One region of the Sporosarcina sp. P3 genome, then DNA from elsewhere that is predicted to be linked to it. Evidence: predicted binding sites of a transcription regulator. Region 1 holds the regulator's gene; the other holds the start of a gene.
What was found. The regulator LexA, encoded in region 1, represses DNA repair genes until DNA is damaged. The targets are predictions, from matches to a motif close to CGAACATATGTTCG.
Positions count from the first base shown of each region.

Region 2: CSV61_RS00585 (malate synthase) is a predicted target of LexA. The motif match lies at 5,189-5,202, and genes of this name have one in related genera.

Region 1 covers NZ_PDZE01000002.1:261,532-269,723, forward strand. Annotated here, with positions in the region: gene CSV61_RS03425 (alpha/beta hydrolase) at 1-477, shown strand, start outside; gene miaA (tRNA (adenosine(37)-N6)-dimethylallyltransferase MiaA) at 461-1,393, shown strand; gene hfq (RNA chaperone Hfq) at 1,434-1,658, shown strand; gene CSV61_RS03440 (methionine gamma-lyase family protein) at 1,753-3,012, shown strand; gene lexA (transcriptional repressor LexA) at 3,065-3,685, opposite strand; gene yneA (cell division suppressor protein YneA) at 3,881-4,207, shown strand; gene CSV61_RS03455 (YneB family resolvase-like protein) at 4,204-4,857, shown strand; gene CSV61_RS03460 (DUF896 domain-containing protein) at 4,925-5,161, shown strand; gene tkt (transketolase) at 5,270-7,276, shown strand; gene sirA (sporulation inhibitor of replication protein SirA) at 7,421-7,861, shown strand; gene CSV61_RS03475 (YneF family protein) at 7,972-8,192, shown strand, end outside.
Region 2 covers NZ_PDZE01000001.1:102,261-110,452, reverse strand. Annotated here, with positions in the region: gene CSV61_RS00600 (GntP family permease) at 71-1,387, opposite strand; gene hisD (histidinol dehydrogenase) at 1,425-2,702, opposite strand; gene CSV61_RS00590 (LacI family DNA-binding transcriptional regulator) at 2,858-3,844, opposite strand; gene CSV61_RS00585 (malate synthase) at 4,131-4,967, opposite strand; gene gcvPB (aminomethyl-transferring glycine dehydrogenase subunit GcvPB) at 5,623-7,110, opposite strand; gene gcvPA (aminomethyl-transferring glycine dehydrogenase subunit GcvPA) at 7,103-8,192, opposite strand, start outside.

The DNA.
Region 1 (8,192 bases):
GCATTGGCTTCGTATAGAGAAAATAAATTCCCAAAAGAGCAACCGGATGAGTTCTTGAACAGTTTGGTCTTCGGTAATTATTCGAAACAATTTCCTGGTGAAAGTGAATTTGCTTGGCTATCACGCGACGTGGAGAGTGTAGTTGATTACGAAGAGGACGGGGCATGTGGATTTGTGCCAACTGCTCAACTGTTTCGTGTGTTAATTGAAGGAATGAATTCATTGGAAGTGCCTGAATTCCTACTAAACATCCCGAATGAATTACCGATTTTATTACTTTCTGGCACAGATGACTTGGTCGGGGACCGTGCTAAAGGTGTATGGAAAGTAGCCAAACAATTCGATAAAGCTAATCAACAATACGTCACCGTTCAGCTATATGAAGGTGGAAGACATGAAATGCTACAAGAAACAAATTATAAACAAGTTTATACAACTATCGTGGAATGGATGAAACGACATGAACTTACCCGTTGATGTACTAGCAGTAGTAGGACCGACTGCTTCAGGGAAAACAGCGCTTAGCGTGGCACTTGCAAAACGATTTAATGGGGAAATCATTAACGGTGATGCAATGCAAGTATATAAAGAATTGGATATCGGTACGGCTAAGATTCATCATTCTGAAATGCAGGGGATCCCGCATCATTTCTTTGATGTAAAAGAACCGACAGAATCATTTTCTGTAGCGGAATATCAACTAGCTGTCAGGCAATGGATTGACGATATTCGATCACGTGGGAAACTACCTATTATTGTTGGCGGCAGTGGAATGTATGTTCAGTCGGTTTTGTTTGATTATCGATTTACAGAACAAGCAGCTAATCCTGAAGTGAGAGCGCGTTTAGAACGAGAGCTTGAAGTAGAAGGGGCAGATGTATTGCATGCGAGGTTAGCAGAATTGGATCTGAAAAGTGCAGAGAAAATTCATCCGAATAATCATAGACGTCTAGTCCGTGCACTGGAGATACTCGAAGTGACGGGCCAAACAAAACAAGACCATGAACAACAGCAAGGGAATCAACCTATGTATCACTCCTTAATTATTGGACTAGATCTTCCTAGGGAGTTACTGTATGAACGAATCGATCTGCGTGTAGAACAAATGGTTGAAGCGGGATTACTTAATGAGGTACAGCAACTCTGGAATAAAGGAATCCGTCAAACTCAATCCGTACAAGCGATAGGCTATAAAGAACTGATTTCCTACTTTGACGGACTATTGACAAAAGAGCAGGCAATAGAAGCGATAATGAAAAACACACGTAATTATGCAAAAAGGCAGCTGACCTACTTCCGTAATAAATTGCCCGTCCAGTGGGTAGATGCGAATCAATCGAGTGAAGAAATTTTCCAAATAACTTGTCAGATAATAAAGGATTATCAGAAGTAAGTATGGAATAACTAATTAATAGAGACAAGGAGGCAATTGAATGGCACAGGGAAACATGCAAGATACGTTTTTGAATTCTTTACGTAAGAACAACACTTTTGTTACAATTTTTTTACTAAATGGTTTTCAGTTGAAAGGTCTTATCAAGTCGTATGATAATTATACGGTGTTATTAGAAACAGATGGTAAACAACAGCTTATTTATAAGCATGCTATTTCTACGTATGCTCCTACAAAACCAGTTATTTTAAAAGATGAACAATAAACAGGCGCTTGCCTGTTTTTTTGTTGTCTTTCATTTGGTATATAGACTTCATCTGGTAAAATAGAATATGATCAAATGAAATGAGGTACTACACATGCAAATGACACCCATTAATGAAGAATTACTCACTACATCACAAAAAGCGGAAGAACTCATCGCTCCATATGTGAGGAAAGTAGAAGAAATTGCGTTTTTTAATCAAAGAAAAGTCTTACATGCATTCAAAAAAAATCAAGTAAGCGATTTTCATTTATCAGGTTCAACAGGTTATGGTTATGATGACAGTGGTCGTGATGTATTAGAGCAAGTGTATTCGGATGTATTCGGAGCGGAAGACTGCCTTGTAAGAAATCAAATTATTTCGGGCACGCATGCTATTACGATTAGCTTGTTTGGGGTATTGCGACCAGGTGATGAACTTCTTTATATTACAGGTAAACCATACGATACGTTGGAGTCTATCATTTCTGGCAACGGTAAAGATACGGGTTCACTTGAAGATTTCCACATTTCCTATCAGCATATTGATTTGAAAGAAGACGGTTCTGTCGATTACGAGAAAGCAAAAAAGACAATTTCGGCGAAGACGAAAGTCGTAGCAATCCAACGTTCGAAGGGCTATTCTAGCAATCCATCATTCAGAATTCATGAAATTGAAGCGATTATTAACGAGATCCGCAAAATAAAAGAAGATGTCGTGATCTTTGTAGATAATTGCTATGGAGAATTCGTGGAAATGAAAGAGCCCGTAGAAGTTGGAGCGGACCTAATGGCGGGCTCACTCATAAAAAATCCAGGTGGTGGACTTGCCCGAACAGGTGGTTACATTGCAGGCAGGAAAGACTTGGTTGAGAAGTGTGCTTATCGCATGACTTCTCCAGGCCTTGGAGCTGAAGCAGGGGCTTCACTCGATACGTTACTTGAGATGTATCAAGGATTCTTCTTAGCACCACACACAGTCAGTCAGGCGGTGAAAGGTGCGTTATTCACATCGGCATTTTTCGGTAGCTTCGGTATGGATACGACACCGCATTACAGTGAGCTCCGAACGGATTTAATTCAATCAGTGAACTTTTTAAACGCTGAGCAAATGATAGCGTTCTGTCAGATGATCCAGCAAAACTCACCAGTTAACGCGCAATATGCCCCAGAGCCATCCTACATGCCCGGTTATGCAGATGACGTCATTATGGCCGCGGGTACGTTCATTCAAGGTTCCAGTATTGAATTGACAGCTGACGGCCCAATCAGACCGCCATACACAGCATATATTCAAGGCGGATTGACGTATGAGCATGTGAAATCTGCAGTACTAGATTCAATGGAACAATTGCTTGAAAAGAAGTTGGTATAAAGAAAAAGTGTATCGAAAACCTCTTGAGGTTTCTCGATACACTTTTTTATCATTAATGAATCATCCGGAATACACCGATTACTTTTCCTAAAATGGACACTTGATCTACAATGATCGGCTCCATAGAAGAGTTTTCTGGTTGGAGTCTAAAATAATCTTTTTCTTTAAAGAAACGTTTAACGGTTGATTCATCTTCTTCTGTCATAGCTACGACAATTTCACCATTGCTTGCAGAGTGCGTTTGTCTAACAATCACACGGTCTCCGTTTAGGATGCCGGCTTCAATCATGCTATCTCCTACAATCTCCAACATAAAAATTTCATCCTCTGAAGAACCAAATGTATCCGGCAATGGGAAGTACTCCTCAATATTTTCAATCGTCGTAATTGGATTGCCTGCTGTAACTTTACCAATCAACGGAACATGCATAACGCCATTTTTTAATTCATCTAACCCTTCTGGATCCAAAACTTCGATAGCACGAGGTTTTGTCGGGTCCCTGCGTATAAAACCTTTACTCTCGAGCCGTGATAAGTGACCGTGAACCGTAGAACTTGATGCAAGTCCTACAGCTTCTCCAATTTCACGAACGGAAGGGGGATAACCTTTTAAACGCACTTCATCTTTTATGAAAGCAAGTATTTCTTCTTGTCTTTTTGATATTTTCTTCAACAAATTCACCTCTTCTACTAGTTTGCGAGCAATGGTATACTGAACCACTATTTTGAATATAGTATAACATGTGTTCGATTACTAATCAAACAAAGGTTCTAATTTTACTTGACATGGAATCATACGTTCTCTTATAATTAAGAACAAGTATTCCGAACGTGTATTCTTAATGTACGAATTAGAGGAGGAGTTACAATGGAGTTTATAAAAGAATTTATCAAAAACAATTATTATTTCGCAGTATTAATAGCGGTTTGTGTATCTTTCGCTTGGGTTCAATTCGATAAGATTGCGGAGGAAGATCACTATATGGAAATCGTTATTAATGAAGGAGATACACTATGGCAGCTGGCTTCTAACTACTCAGAAGATATACCGACCACCCACTGGATCGAACAAGTACGTTCATTAAACGAATTACCTACTGATCAAATCGTTTCAGGTGAATTACTACGTGTGCCTGTTAAAATTAATAAACAAACAGATATCCGGGTAGCTGAAATTGGAGTGGGATCTAAATGACAGAAAAGAAATGTGTAATATACTGCCGTGTGAGTACAGAAAAAGAAACACAAGAACAATCTATTGTAAGACAGCAGGAAGAACTTGAAAAATTAGCTACTGAGCTATCTTATGAATGTGTGGGAGTCTATACTGATCGGCAAAGTGGATATGATATGGATCGTGAAGGTCTTCTATCCATGTTGGATCAAATCCAAAACGATACTGTGGATGCGGTATTCATTCAGGATGAAACGCGATTAGGACGTGGGAATGCTAGGGTTGCGATTTTGCATGTAATTGCTAAAAGTGAAGCGACTGTAATTACCAATCATTCAAATGGTACGATAGAGCTGAATGAAATGGATTCAATGTTACTAGAAATTCTTGCAATCGTAGAAGAATATCAACGAAAACTACATAATGCAAAGATACGTAGAGGAATGAAGCGTGCTGTTGACAGAGGCTTTGATCCATCGAAAAATTTGCGAAATATTGACCAAGGGCCGGGACGTGAAAGACTAGAGCTTCCGATAGAAGAAATTGTCTCTCTTCGTAACAAAGGTCTCACATACGAAGAAATTGCAACCGTATTAAATGGTTTAGGTCATTCGGTTAGCAAAGCAACAGTTCATAGAAGATATAAAGAGTTTATCGCACAGGAACACTAATAGGTTGCACTTTTCCTTCAGGTTGTTTACATTTTATTAAACGACTAACTTATGGAGGTTTTTAAAGATGCTACCGGAAAAGAAAATAAAACGTATTAATGAATTGGCGAATAAAAAGAAAACAACAGGATTATCGATTGAAGAAGCAAAAGAACAGACACAGCTAAGAAAGGAATACTTGGAAACATTCCGTTCAAGTATGCGTGAAACCATTGAATCAGTCAAAGTAGTAGATCCAGAAGGAAATGATGTAACACCTGAAAAAGTCAAACAGGCAAGAGAGAACCAAAAGCCGTTAAATTGATGATAGGCAAAGGATTAACATTGTAATTAACTCTGGAATTGACTACACTAGAGAAGGAATACGTACTATAAAACACTCATAAGAGGCAGGATGGAAAGGATGTACAGCATGACCGAAAAAATCGATCAACTGGCAATAACGACAATCCGAACATTATCAATCGATGCGATTGAAAAAGCAAATTCTGGTCACCCGGGATTACCAATGGGTGCAGCACCGATGGCTTACACATTATGGACGCAACATTTACATCATAACCCATCAAACCCTCAATGGTTCAATCGTGACCGTTTCGTACTTTCAGCAGGACACGGCTCGATGTTACTCTACAGCTTGCTGCATCTAAGCGGCTACGGCTTGACAATTGAGGACATAAAGAATTTCAGACAATGGGATTCAAAAACCCCAGGACATCCAGAGTATGGACATACAGTAGGAGTTGAAGCGACGACAGGGCCGCTTGGACAAGGAATTGGTATGGCTGTAGGCATGGCAATGGCTGAAAAACATCTAGCCGCAACATATAACAAACCTGGTTTTGATATTGTCGATCACTACACTTATGCATTATGCGGAGACGGAGATTTGATGGAAGGTGTAGCGGCAGAGGCAATCTCTATGGCGGGTCACCTTCAATTAAATAAACTGATTGTGCTATATGATAGTAACGACATTTCTTTAGATGGCGATTTGGATATGTCATTCTCAGAAAACATTAGAAAGCGTTTTGAATCATATGGCTGGAACTATGCACGTGTAGAAGACGGCAATGATACAAAATCCGTTTCTGATGCAATTGAAAAAGCAAAAGGTAATACAGGCGGGCCGACAATCATTGAAGTGAAAACTGTGATCGGCTATGGTTCGCCAAACAAGTCTGGTAAAGCAGATGCACACGGTGCACCTTTAGGTGAAGATGAAATGGCACTTACGAAAGAGTATTATAAGTGGACATTCGAAGAGGACTTCTATGTACCTGAAGAAGTCTATGACCGCTTTAATTCAGCGACTGATCAATTGGGTGTTCAATCAGAGCAACAATGGAATGAATTATTCGCAAGCTATGAAAATGAACATAAAGAATTAGCAGCACAGTTTAAACAAGCAATTGCAAATGAACTTCCAGGCGATTTAAAAGAACAAATGCCAGTTTATGAAGCAGGTGCTTCTGTTGCGACTCGTTCAGCATCTGGAGAATCAATCAATGCCCTTGCAAAAGCAATACCTGCTTTATTCGGTGGTAGTGCGGATCTTGCCGGTTCAAATAAGACGACGATTAAAAACGCGGAAGATTTTTCTGCCGAAAACTATTCAGGTCGTAATATCTGGTTTGGTGTGCGTGAGTTCGCGATGGGTACTGCTCTTAACGGCATGACGCTTCACGGTGGAGTGAAAGTATTTGGCGGAACATTTTTCGTGTTTAGCGACTATGTACGTCCTGCTATCCGTCTGTCAGCATTAATGGGCTTACCTGTAACATATGTCTTTACACATGACAGTGTGGCGGTTGGAGAAGATGGACCTACTCATGAACCTGTTGAACAATTGGCTTCATTACGTGCAATGCCTGGATTATCTATCATCCGTCCTGCGGATGGAAACGAAACATCTGCAGCATGGCATATAGCTGCCACTTCGAAAGACACACCGACAGTCTTAGTACTGTCTAGACAAAACCTTGAAGTATTACCGAAATCACAAGAACTTGCTATGCAATATGTACCAAAAGGTGCGTATGTCGTATCACCTGCTACTAAAGAACAAGCGGACGGTTTACTGCTTGCAAGCGGTTCAGAGGTTAGTCTTGCAGTTGAAGCCCAGAAAGCACTTAAAGAACAGAATATTGACGTCAGTGTTGTTTCTATGCCTTCATGGGATCTGTTTGAAAAGCAGGATCAAGCATATAAAGATTCAGTACTTCCAAAGAATATTAAAAAGAGAGTAGCGATCGAGATGGGAGCTTCCCTCGGCTGGCATAAATACACAGGCGATGAAGGAACTGTCATGGCAATCGATACATTCGGTGCGAGTGCGCCTGGCGACTTAGTCATTGAAAAGTATGGTTTTACTGTAGATAATGTTGTAAAAGAAATGACAAATCTATTAAATAATTAATTATACGCAACACACGGCTCTTACTATGTCAGAGCCGTGTATTTTTTTGCGCAGCTTTACGACAATAATAGTGATGAAGTTTTCCGCAAACTGACACGATTTACTTAAGACAAGTTCTATGATAGATAGTAGGAGGTGTTCGTTATGAGGAAGTATGAAATATTTAAGATTAAGTCAGCGTATCAATCCTTCATAATGGGGCGTGAACGTTTATTATTTGAGCTACTAACAGTAGGCCCTTCTACGAATTATCAAGAAATTGAATATTTATGTGATCAGTTGAATCAGAGGGAACTGGATAGCATCATTCAGAATACCCTAGGGAAAAATTTTGATGAACTGGATTCATATCATAATGAATATCGATTAACACACTTAATCAAGGGAGAGGTCTTCATTAAAATGGGTACACACAGTATAGAAGTGTACTGTCAAGGTTCACGAATGTTGGACTTAGATTTATTTGTAGCATTATCATCTTCTACAGATCGTTTTTTTGCAGTCATGAATGAACAGGAAGAATGCGGGTGGCTCAAACCACTTAAACACTCTGAGCGCATGATTTTAGAAAATACGATGATGTAAAAACTTCCGCACAATTTGCGTACAGTCATTGCTATTCACTGCCGCTATGTTGTATAATCCTTCTTGGTAGTATGTAATCGAACTATTTTTATGAGGGAGGTTTGGCAGTAATGACTTTATGGATAGCAATTTTATTGATCGTCGTCGCTTTGATCGGCGGAGTAGCACTCGGCTTTTTCATAGCACGTAAATATATGATGAATTATTTGAAGGAAAATCCGCCAATTAATGAGCAAATGTTACGTATGATGATGATGCAAATGGGACAGAAACCTTCTCAAAAGAAAATTAATCAAATGATGGCTCAGATGAACAAGGTTCAAGATAAGCC
Region 2 (8,192 bases), on a different contig from region 1:
ATTCCTTTTCATTACCTGGGAAATTTAGAAACCCAACGAGCCAAATATTCAGCTCGTTAGGTTTTCACTTTTATAGTCCAATCGAAAACAGAATGACTGCTACCGCTGCGCCTAGTATAGGCACGACAACAGACAATGCTCCAAATGCCGGATACGCATCTTTATGCGTTTCACCAGCAATAGATCGGATCGTTGTGACAACATATCCTCCTTGAGGAAGTGAATCCAACGAACCTGAAGATATGGCTACCGTTCGATGCAGTGCTTCTGGATCTACACCTAAGTCCAAATAATGTGGTGCTAATAGTGGCAATGCGATGGCTTGTCCACCTGAAGATGATCCAGTCAAACCAGCAATAACGGCTACTGCAAGCGCTCCACCGATCAGTGGACTTCCTGGAATATCTGTCATGACGCTTACCGCGGCATCAAAAGCCGGTGTCGCCTTTACTACTCCACCAAACCCAACGACCGCAGCTGTATTGGCAATCGCAATGACTGCGCCCATCGCACCTTCTCCTACTGCATGACCAAAGTTTTGAAAGTATTTTTTATTCAAAATAAACGTGGCCAATATACCACCGGTTAAAGAAATAATTAATGCAGAAGTTCCAAGATAGTTGTGTAGTAATAATGTGATGCCAAGAACTACTACTAATGGAATCATGCTCAGTATCGGATTTGGAAGAGATCTTTGCCTATCTACTTCCTTATCTGTATCCCTTGCAACAAACCTTTCCCCTTTAGCTACCGCTTTTGAAATCATCCGCTTCAGCCACCAATAACCGAACAAGAACATGAAGATGGCTACGAAAATACTGACTTCCCATCCTGCATACGGGCTCGTTCCAAGAAACTCAATCGGAATCCAGTTTTGGATTTCAGGAGATCCTGCAGACGTCATTGTAAATGTAGTAGAACCAAATGCGAGTGCAGCTGGAATGAACCTTCTCGGCAAATCAGCTTGTTTGAAAAGACTTAACGCCATCGGATAGACCGAGAACGCAACTACAAACAAACTTACTCCGCCATACGTTAACACTGCACACGCGATGACAACCGCCAAGGCTGCTCTTTTCATACCAATTTTACTGACAATCCATTGCGAAATACTATCCGCACCGCCACTGTCTTCCATCACCTTACCGAATATCGCTCCCGTTAAGAACATTAAATACCAAGAGGCAATAAATCCTGTAAATCCACCCATATAGTTAGTTAAGAAGTTCACTGCGCCCTCTTCTACTAACTGCGGGAAAAGCGGGATGCCATTCATAATCGCAATAAATAATGCGGTAATGGGCGCCGCAATGAGAAGGTTCATCCCCTTCATTGTCAAAAATATTAAGATCGCAAGTCCCCCAAAAAGGCCGATCATCCCTAACATAGTCATTCCTCCTAATTACCTTGCCGCCAAACTTGCTTTACTTTTTGCCATATCGATCTACTCGAAGTTGTGCTTGTCGAGCATGCCCTTCAAAGTTCTCTAGTAGACAAAGTCGCGCTGCGTACTCACCGATATATGCGGAGGCTTCAGGAGTAACTTTCTGATAAGTAACCGTTTTGATGAATTTACCGACCCATAATCCACCTGTGTAACGAGCTGCTCCCTTAGTTGGCAATGTATGGTTTGTACCAATTACTTTATCTCCGTAAGCAACATTCGTCTCTGGCCCCAAGAACAGGCAACCGTAGTTTGTCATGTGCTCGAGGAAGTAATCCGGATTCTCTGTTAAAATCTCCACGTGTTCGAATGCTAAACGGTCGGCTTCAATTCGTGCTTCTTCAATTGAATCCACGACTAAAATTTGACCATAATCTTCCCATGACACACTGGCTACATCCGCTGTTGGAAGTGTTTCCAACTGACGTGCGATTTCTTTAATGGTTTCGTGTGCTAGATCTTCAGAAGTCGTAATCAACGCTCCAGGAGACGTCGGTCCATGCTCTCCTTGACCAAGAAGATCAATTGCGATCATTTCCGCATCTGCTGTATGGTCCGCTACAACTAATGTCTCTGTCGGACCTGCAAATAAATCAATTCCTACACGGCCGTACAATTGACGCTTCGCTTCGGCAACAAATGCATTACCAGGTCCGACAATCATATCGACCGATTCAATGGTTTCTGTTCCGATAGCCATTGCCCCCATCGCCTGAATGCCGCCAAGTAAATAAATTTCATCTGCTCCCGCTAAATACATTGCTGCAATAGTCGCTTTCGGAATTTCACCCTTGATGGGTGGTGTGCAGGCAATAACCCGTTTTACTCCTGCAACCTTTGCAGTCAACACACTCATATGCGCAGATGCTACCATCGGATAGCGCCCACCTGGGATATAACAACCTACGCTGTTTACAGGGATATTTTTATGTCCAAGAACTACACCAGGAATATTCTCTACTTCTACATCGTGCAATGAAGCAAGCTGCGCTTCTGCAAACGCTTTAATATTCGTCTGTGCAAATTTAATGTCCTCGATGACACTATCCGGCACTTGCGCCACAATTTCTTTTATTTCTGCTTCACTAAGTCTAAAGGATTCTGGAGTCCATTTATCGAATTTCTCGGAAAGTTCACGGACTGCTTGATCTCCACGAGTTTCTATATCTTGTAATGCACCAGAAACAATTTCGGATACCTTCGTGTCGTTTGCTGCTACTTCTTCTTGTGATTTACCTGCTTTAATTACTTTTACCATCATTACGCCTCCTATTTTTAACCGCTTACATTCTGATTGATCTGCATACTCATTTCATGAATAGTTGGAATACCAGAGTAATTTTCACTTTGCATACGTATGCAACAGACTCTACGTGAAAATACTAGTCTAAATATTCATCAAAGTCAACAACTTTATGTTGTTTTTCTTTCTATCAATTTCCCGTCCACTTCAATGGTTTGAACAAATCCTGTATAAGATGTCATTTCTTCCATCAAATACGTTACTGTTGCCTCAATCATTTCTTCGATTGGTTGCTCCCATGTCGTCAAATCGTAAGCAGGCCAAGAAGCCATGCCGATGTTATCAAATCCAACAACCCTAGTATGTTCGGGTATGCGAATTTCATACTTACGGAGAGCATCTAATACTCCAAGTGCCATGATATCGTTCGCCACAAAAATTGCAGATGGTAATTGATTTTCTTCAAGTAATGCGATGGCTGTGTCGTACCCACCTTCATACGTATAGTTTGAATTGTACGTACGATACGTAATGTTTTGCTGGTCGAGTACTTCACAAAAACCTTTTTTACGTTCGATACTTGTAGAGGTATCTTCGTTCCCGGTGACCAATACTAATTCCGTAGATCCTGAAGATACTAAAAAGTGCGCAATAGAGCGTCCTGCTTCTAAATTATTGCAACTTACTGAATGAAACACGTCCGTATGAGGCTTTCTATTAAAGAAGACTAAAGGTATGTGATTCTTTTTGAACTCATTTCCAACTTTTTCAGAAATCGTAGCATCAGTCACAATTACGCCCGCCACATGATAATTCAGTAATGTTTCAACATCCTCGTCTTGTATCTCATCATTAGTAGTTGAAACAAATAAAATACTATACCCTTGCTGTTTGAAGATCGAACTAAATCGGTTCAATACGTGTGCGTAAAATGGATTCTGAACACTCTTCATTACAAGGCCAATAATTTTAGTTTGGTTTGTGATTAAACTTCTCGCGTATACATTGGGACGATAGCCGAGCTCTGCCGCTGCCTCAAGAACCCGTTTCCTTGTCTTATCGGAAACAGATGCACCCTCAAAATATACTCGTGAAACAGACGATTGTGAAACACCTGCCAACTTAGCGACATCCATCGCTGTTACGGTTTCCCTCATATTCATTCATTCCTTTACCATGATATTCAATTCTATGTATGCACTTCGCTAGTACTATTTTTGTCCAATCTAATGAATTATATAATATGGAATCAAACATTTAAAATGAAATCTACTAAGAAAGTAGTCAAGCATCACAAATCTTCCTGAATACAAAATCATGAGTACATCCAGAAATAAACAAAAAACTGCCAGGTACCAACACAGTCATCATGTGCTCGTACCTGGCAGCTTACAGTGTAATGAACGACTTTGTAATACACTTCAGCAAAAGGCTTTCCACTTGTTAACGTAACGCGCCTTCTGCTTCCGGGATATTATTTATATCAATCGCGTTCAATTTACAGAAATAGTCCATAAATTCTTCCGCTTCTTTGATCTGTTCTTCATCAGCCTTTAAAGCGATGATATCTTGTAAAATTTGAGCAGTCCAAATATTATCAAAGTAACGGAATGTACCCGAATTCCATGAAGTACGGTCTGGATAGTTTTTATTTTTATAGTAATTCCAGAAAAGCATTTTCTCAGCTTCTTCTTCTGTAAGTTGAATTCTGTATTTAGGGTGGGTAGGAACCAATCCATCCTCGCCAATGCTTCCAGTAAATGTATCATCAACCATAAAGAGACCTCGAATCGTTCTTTCGGTTTCTTTTTGATCAGGAGTTCTTACTGTTAAAACACCTGCACTGTTTGGACGCAAACGAGTTACTGGGTTAGGTAAACCTTTATTCTTCCCGCTTTGAATGCTTCCAGTCGATACTTCCCAATCAGTAAACACATCTGACTGTCTTTCCTGATCTAACCAGAAAACAATTTGTGAACTTTCGTGAATTTTATGGTTTTTTAATATTTCTCTACGTTGCTGTTCTAACACCTGGATAGCCTTTTCTTCTTTCCGCTTCTTTTCCAGAATTTTCTCTTCTGCTTTTCTTTCCACAAAAACCTTTTCTAAAGACTCTGCCATGCTCCGATTGTTTAACGTAATAAAGTTCTCAAATGCATCGGGATAGACAAACCTTTTAAGGTTTTTATTGAAATCAACCGTGATGAATGACTCCTCGTGTTCAACAATGTTACCTTCACCAAACACGTTATGAGTAATTTCTTCATTAATTAAGTTCACTAGAAAATCTCCTCCTATAAATTTTTTTAACTAAAGCCTAACAGTTAACTGATTAAAACAATGTGAGGTGCTACATTTTATTTCATTGAAATAAAACAATCCATTTTTAAAATTTAAAAAAGTGCGCCCTTCATTCCCGTCCGGAATAAGCTGCGCAGGATTGTTACTTGCCGTCCTGTTTACTTGTACTTATACAGTATAACACATAATCAGAAATTTCTCAAATTTATGGTTGACAATGAACATTTGTTTATCGTATAATATACGATTCTAATTTTACAAGACTGTGTATAGTACTAGTTTTATTCCTGGTGATTTCCATATGTAACTCTCATTCGCTGCATGCTGATGATGTTTTCCTATCGTCGATACAGCGACTGGATGGAGTTGTATATAATATATTTGAATGCTTCCCCATAATAGTCAATGCCTTTCTTAATTGTGTAGTTCTCGGAAAACACTCACGTTTAGTAACTTGGTTATGTCCATCTGTATTGCGTAAAACATGGAATAAACAGTTATTTCTTTCCAACGATCTATCCCTTCCTACTATATTATTCTCCATATATGCTATGTATTACGAGTGGATTTCTAGATTATCTACAAATCAAAAGGCACCGCTAGCTATTAGCGGTGCCTTTATCAACTAATTTTATTATTGTACGGTTTCTTCTACTGCTGATTGTTCTTTTACATAACGCAATACAGGCTTACGTGCTGCCTTTGTTTCATCTAAACGACCGATGACTGTTGTGTGTGGTGCTTCTTGAACAATTTCAGGATGATCCTCTACTTCTTTGGCAATTTGAATCATAGCTTCAATGAAGTTATCCAATGTTTCTTTTGATTCTGTTTCTGTCGGCTCGATCATCATAGCCTCCTCCACATTCAAAGGGAAATAGATTGTTGGTGGATGGTAGCCAAAGTCTAGCAAACGCTTCGCCATATCGAGTGTCCGTACGCCAAGTTTCTTCTGACGACGACCAGATAAAACAAACTCATGTTTACAATGCTGTGTATATGGCAAATCGAAGTATGGCGCTAGACGACGCATCATATAGTTCGCATTGAGTACTGCATATTCCGTCACAGCTTTTAAGCCGTCTGGACCCATTGAACGAATATACGTATAGGCACGTAGGTAAATACCAAAATTACCGTAGTACGGTTTTACACGACCAATGGATTGTGGTACGTCATAGTTCAATAGGTAACGATCATCTACTTTTTCAACAATAGGTTTCGGCATGAATGCAGCTAGTTCATCTGTTACGCCTACCGGACCGGAACCTGGTCCACCACCACCGTGAGGACCTGTGAACGTCTTATGCAAGTTCAAGTGAACCGCATCGAAGCCCATGTCGCCAGGACGTGCTTTTGACATAACTGCGTTCAGGTTTGCTCCGTCGTAATACAGCTTCCCGCCGACTCCGTGAACCGCTGCTGCCATTTCTAAAATATCTTCTTCGAAAAGTCCAAGCGTATTCGGATTCGTCAACATTAAAGCAGCTGTATCAGGCCCTACTTTTGATTTCAAATCTTCCAGATCTACCAAGCCTTTTTCATTTGACTTAACTGTTACTGTATCAAAACCAGCAACCGTTGCAGAAGCCGGGTTTGTTCCGTGAGCGGAGTCGGGAACCAGCACTTTCGTACGCTGTGTATCACCGTTCGCTTCGTGAAAGGCACGGATCATCATCAAAGCTGTCCATTCACCATGCGCCCCTGCTGCCGGTTGCAATGTGACTTGTGGCATACCCGTGATCTCAGCCAAATGCTCTTGCAGATCGTATACTACTTCAAGTGCACCTTGTATAGTAGATTCGTCTTGTAGTGGGTGAACACGTGAAAATCCTGGGAAACGGGCAACCGCTTCGTTAATTTTTGGGTTGTATTTCATTGTGCAAGAGCCTAATGGATAGAACCCTGTATCGACACCATGGTTACGATTGGACAATGCAGTATAGTGACGCATAATGTCCAACTCCGATACTTCTGGCAGTTCCGCCTCTTCCGTACGAATTACGCCTTGAGACAAAATGGACGTAACATCTACTTCGGGTACATCTAATTCAGGTAAGCTATAACCGATTCGTCCAGGTTTGGAAAGTTCAAAAATGAGTGATTGGTTGTCTTTATGCATGGATAGCCTCCAATTCTTGCACGTATGCATCGATTTCTTCTTTCGTACGTTGTTCTGTAACAGCGATCAGTGCGTGATTCGCCAGATCTTCATCTACTAAACTTAGATCATATCCACCAATAATTCCTCGTTCAAGCAAGCGTTTATTGACATCTTGAATAGGTGATTTACAATCTACTACGAGTTCATTGAAATGTGCAGGTCCGAACTTCACTTCGAAGCCAGCTTTTTCAAATGCTTGTTTCGCATAAGCTGTTTTGGCGATATTCTGATAGGCGATTTCTTTAATTCCTTCTTTTCCAAGAGCTGTCATCGCAACGGATGCTGCAAGAGCGTTCAGCGCTTGATTTGAACAGATATTAGATGTTGCCTTGTCACGACGAATATGTTGCTCGCGCGCTTGCAATGTCAGTACATATCCTCTACGTCCTTCATCATCATTCGTTTCACCAACGAGACGGCCAGGAACTTTACGCATCAATTTCTTCGATACGGCAAAATATCCACAGTGTGGTCCGCCAAATGATTCTGCGATTCCGAATGGCTGTGCATCACCAACTGTAATATCCGCCCCAAGCGCCCCAGGTGGTGTCAGTAGTCCTAGTGCAAGTGGATTCGCTGAAACGATCGATAATGCACCATTTTCATGTGCGATATCACTAATCGCTTGAAGATCTTCCACTTGCCCGTAGAAGTTAGGATATTGTACGAGCACCGCTGCAGTCTCGTCATCCATCATTTCTTTCAGCTTATCAAGGTCCGTTACACCGTTTTTATGTGGGATTGTCACCATTTCAACGTATTGCCCGTCAGCATATGACTTCACTACTGCACGCGATTCGTTGTGAACAGTGGAAGATACCAATAACTTCTTGCGACGTGTGTGACCTGCGGCAAGGGTTCCGGCTTCAGCAAGTGATGTCCCCCCGTCATACATAGAAGAGTTCGCTAGTTCCATACCTGTCAATTCACAGATCATCGTCTGGAACTCAAAAATTGCTTGTAATTCTCCTTGTGAAATTTCGGGCTGGTATGGCGTGTACGCTGTATAGAATTCAGAACGTGAGATAACATGGTCTACA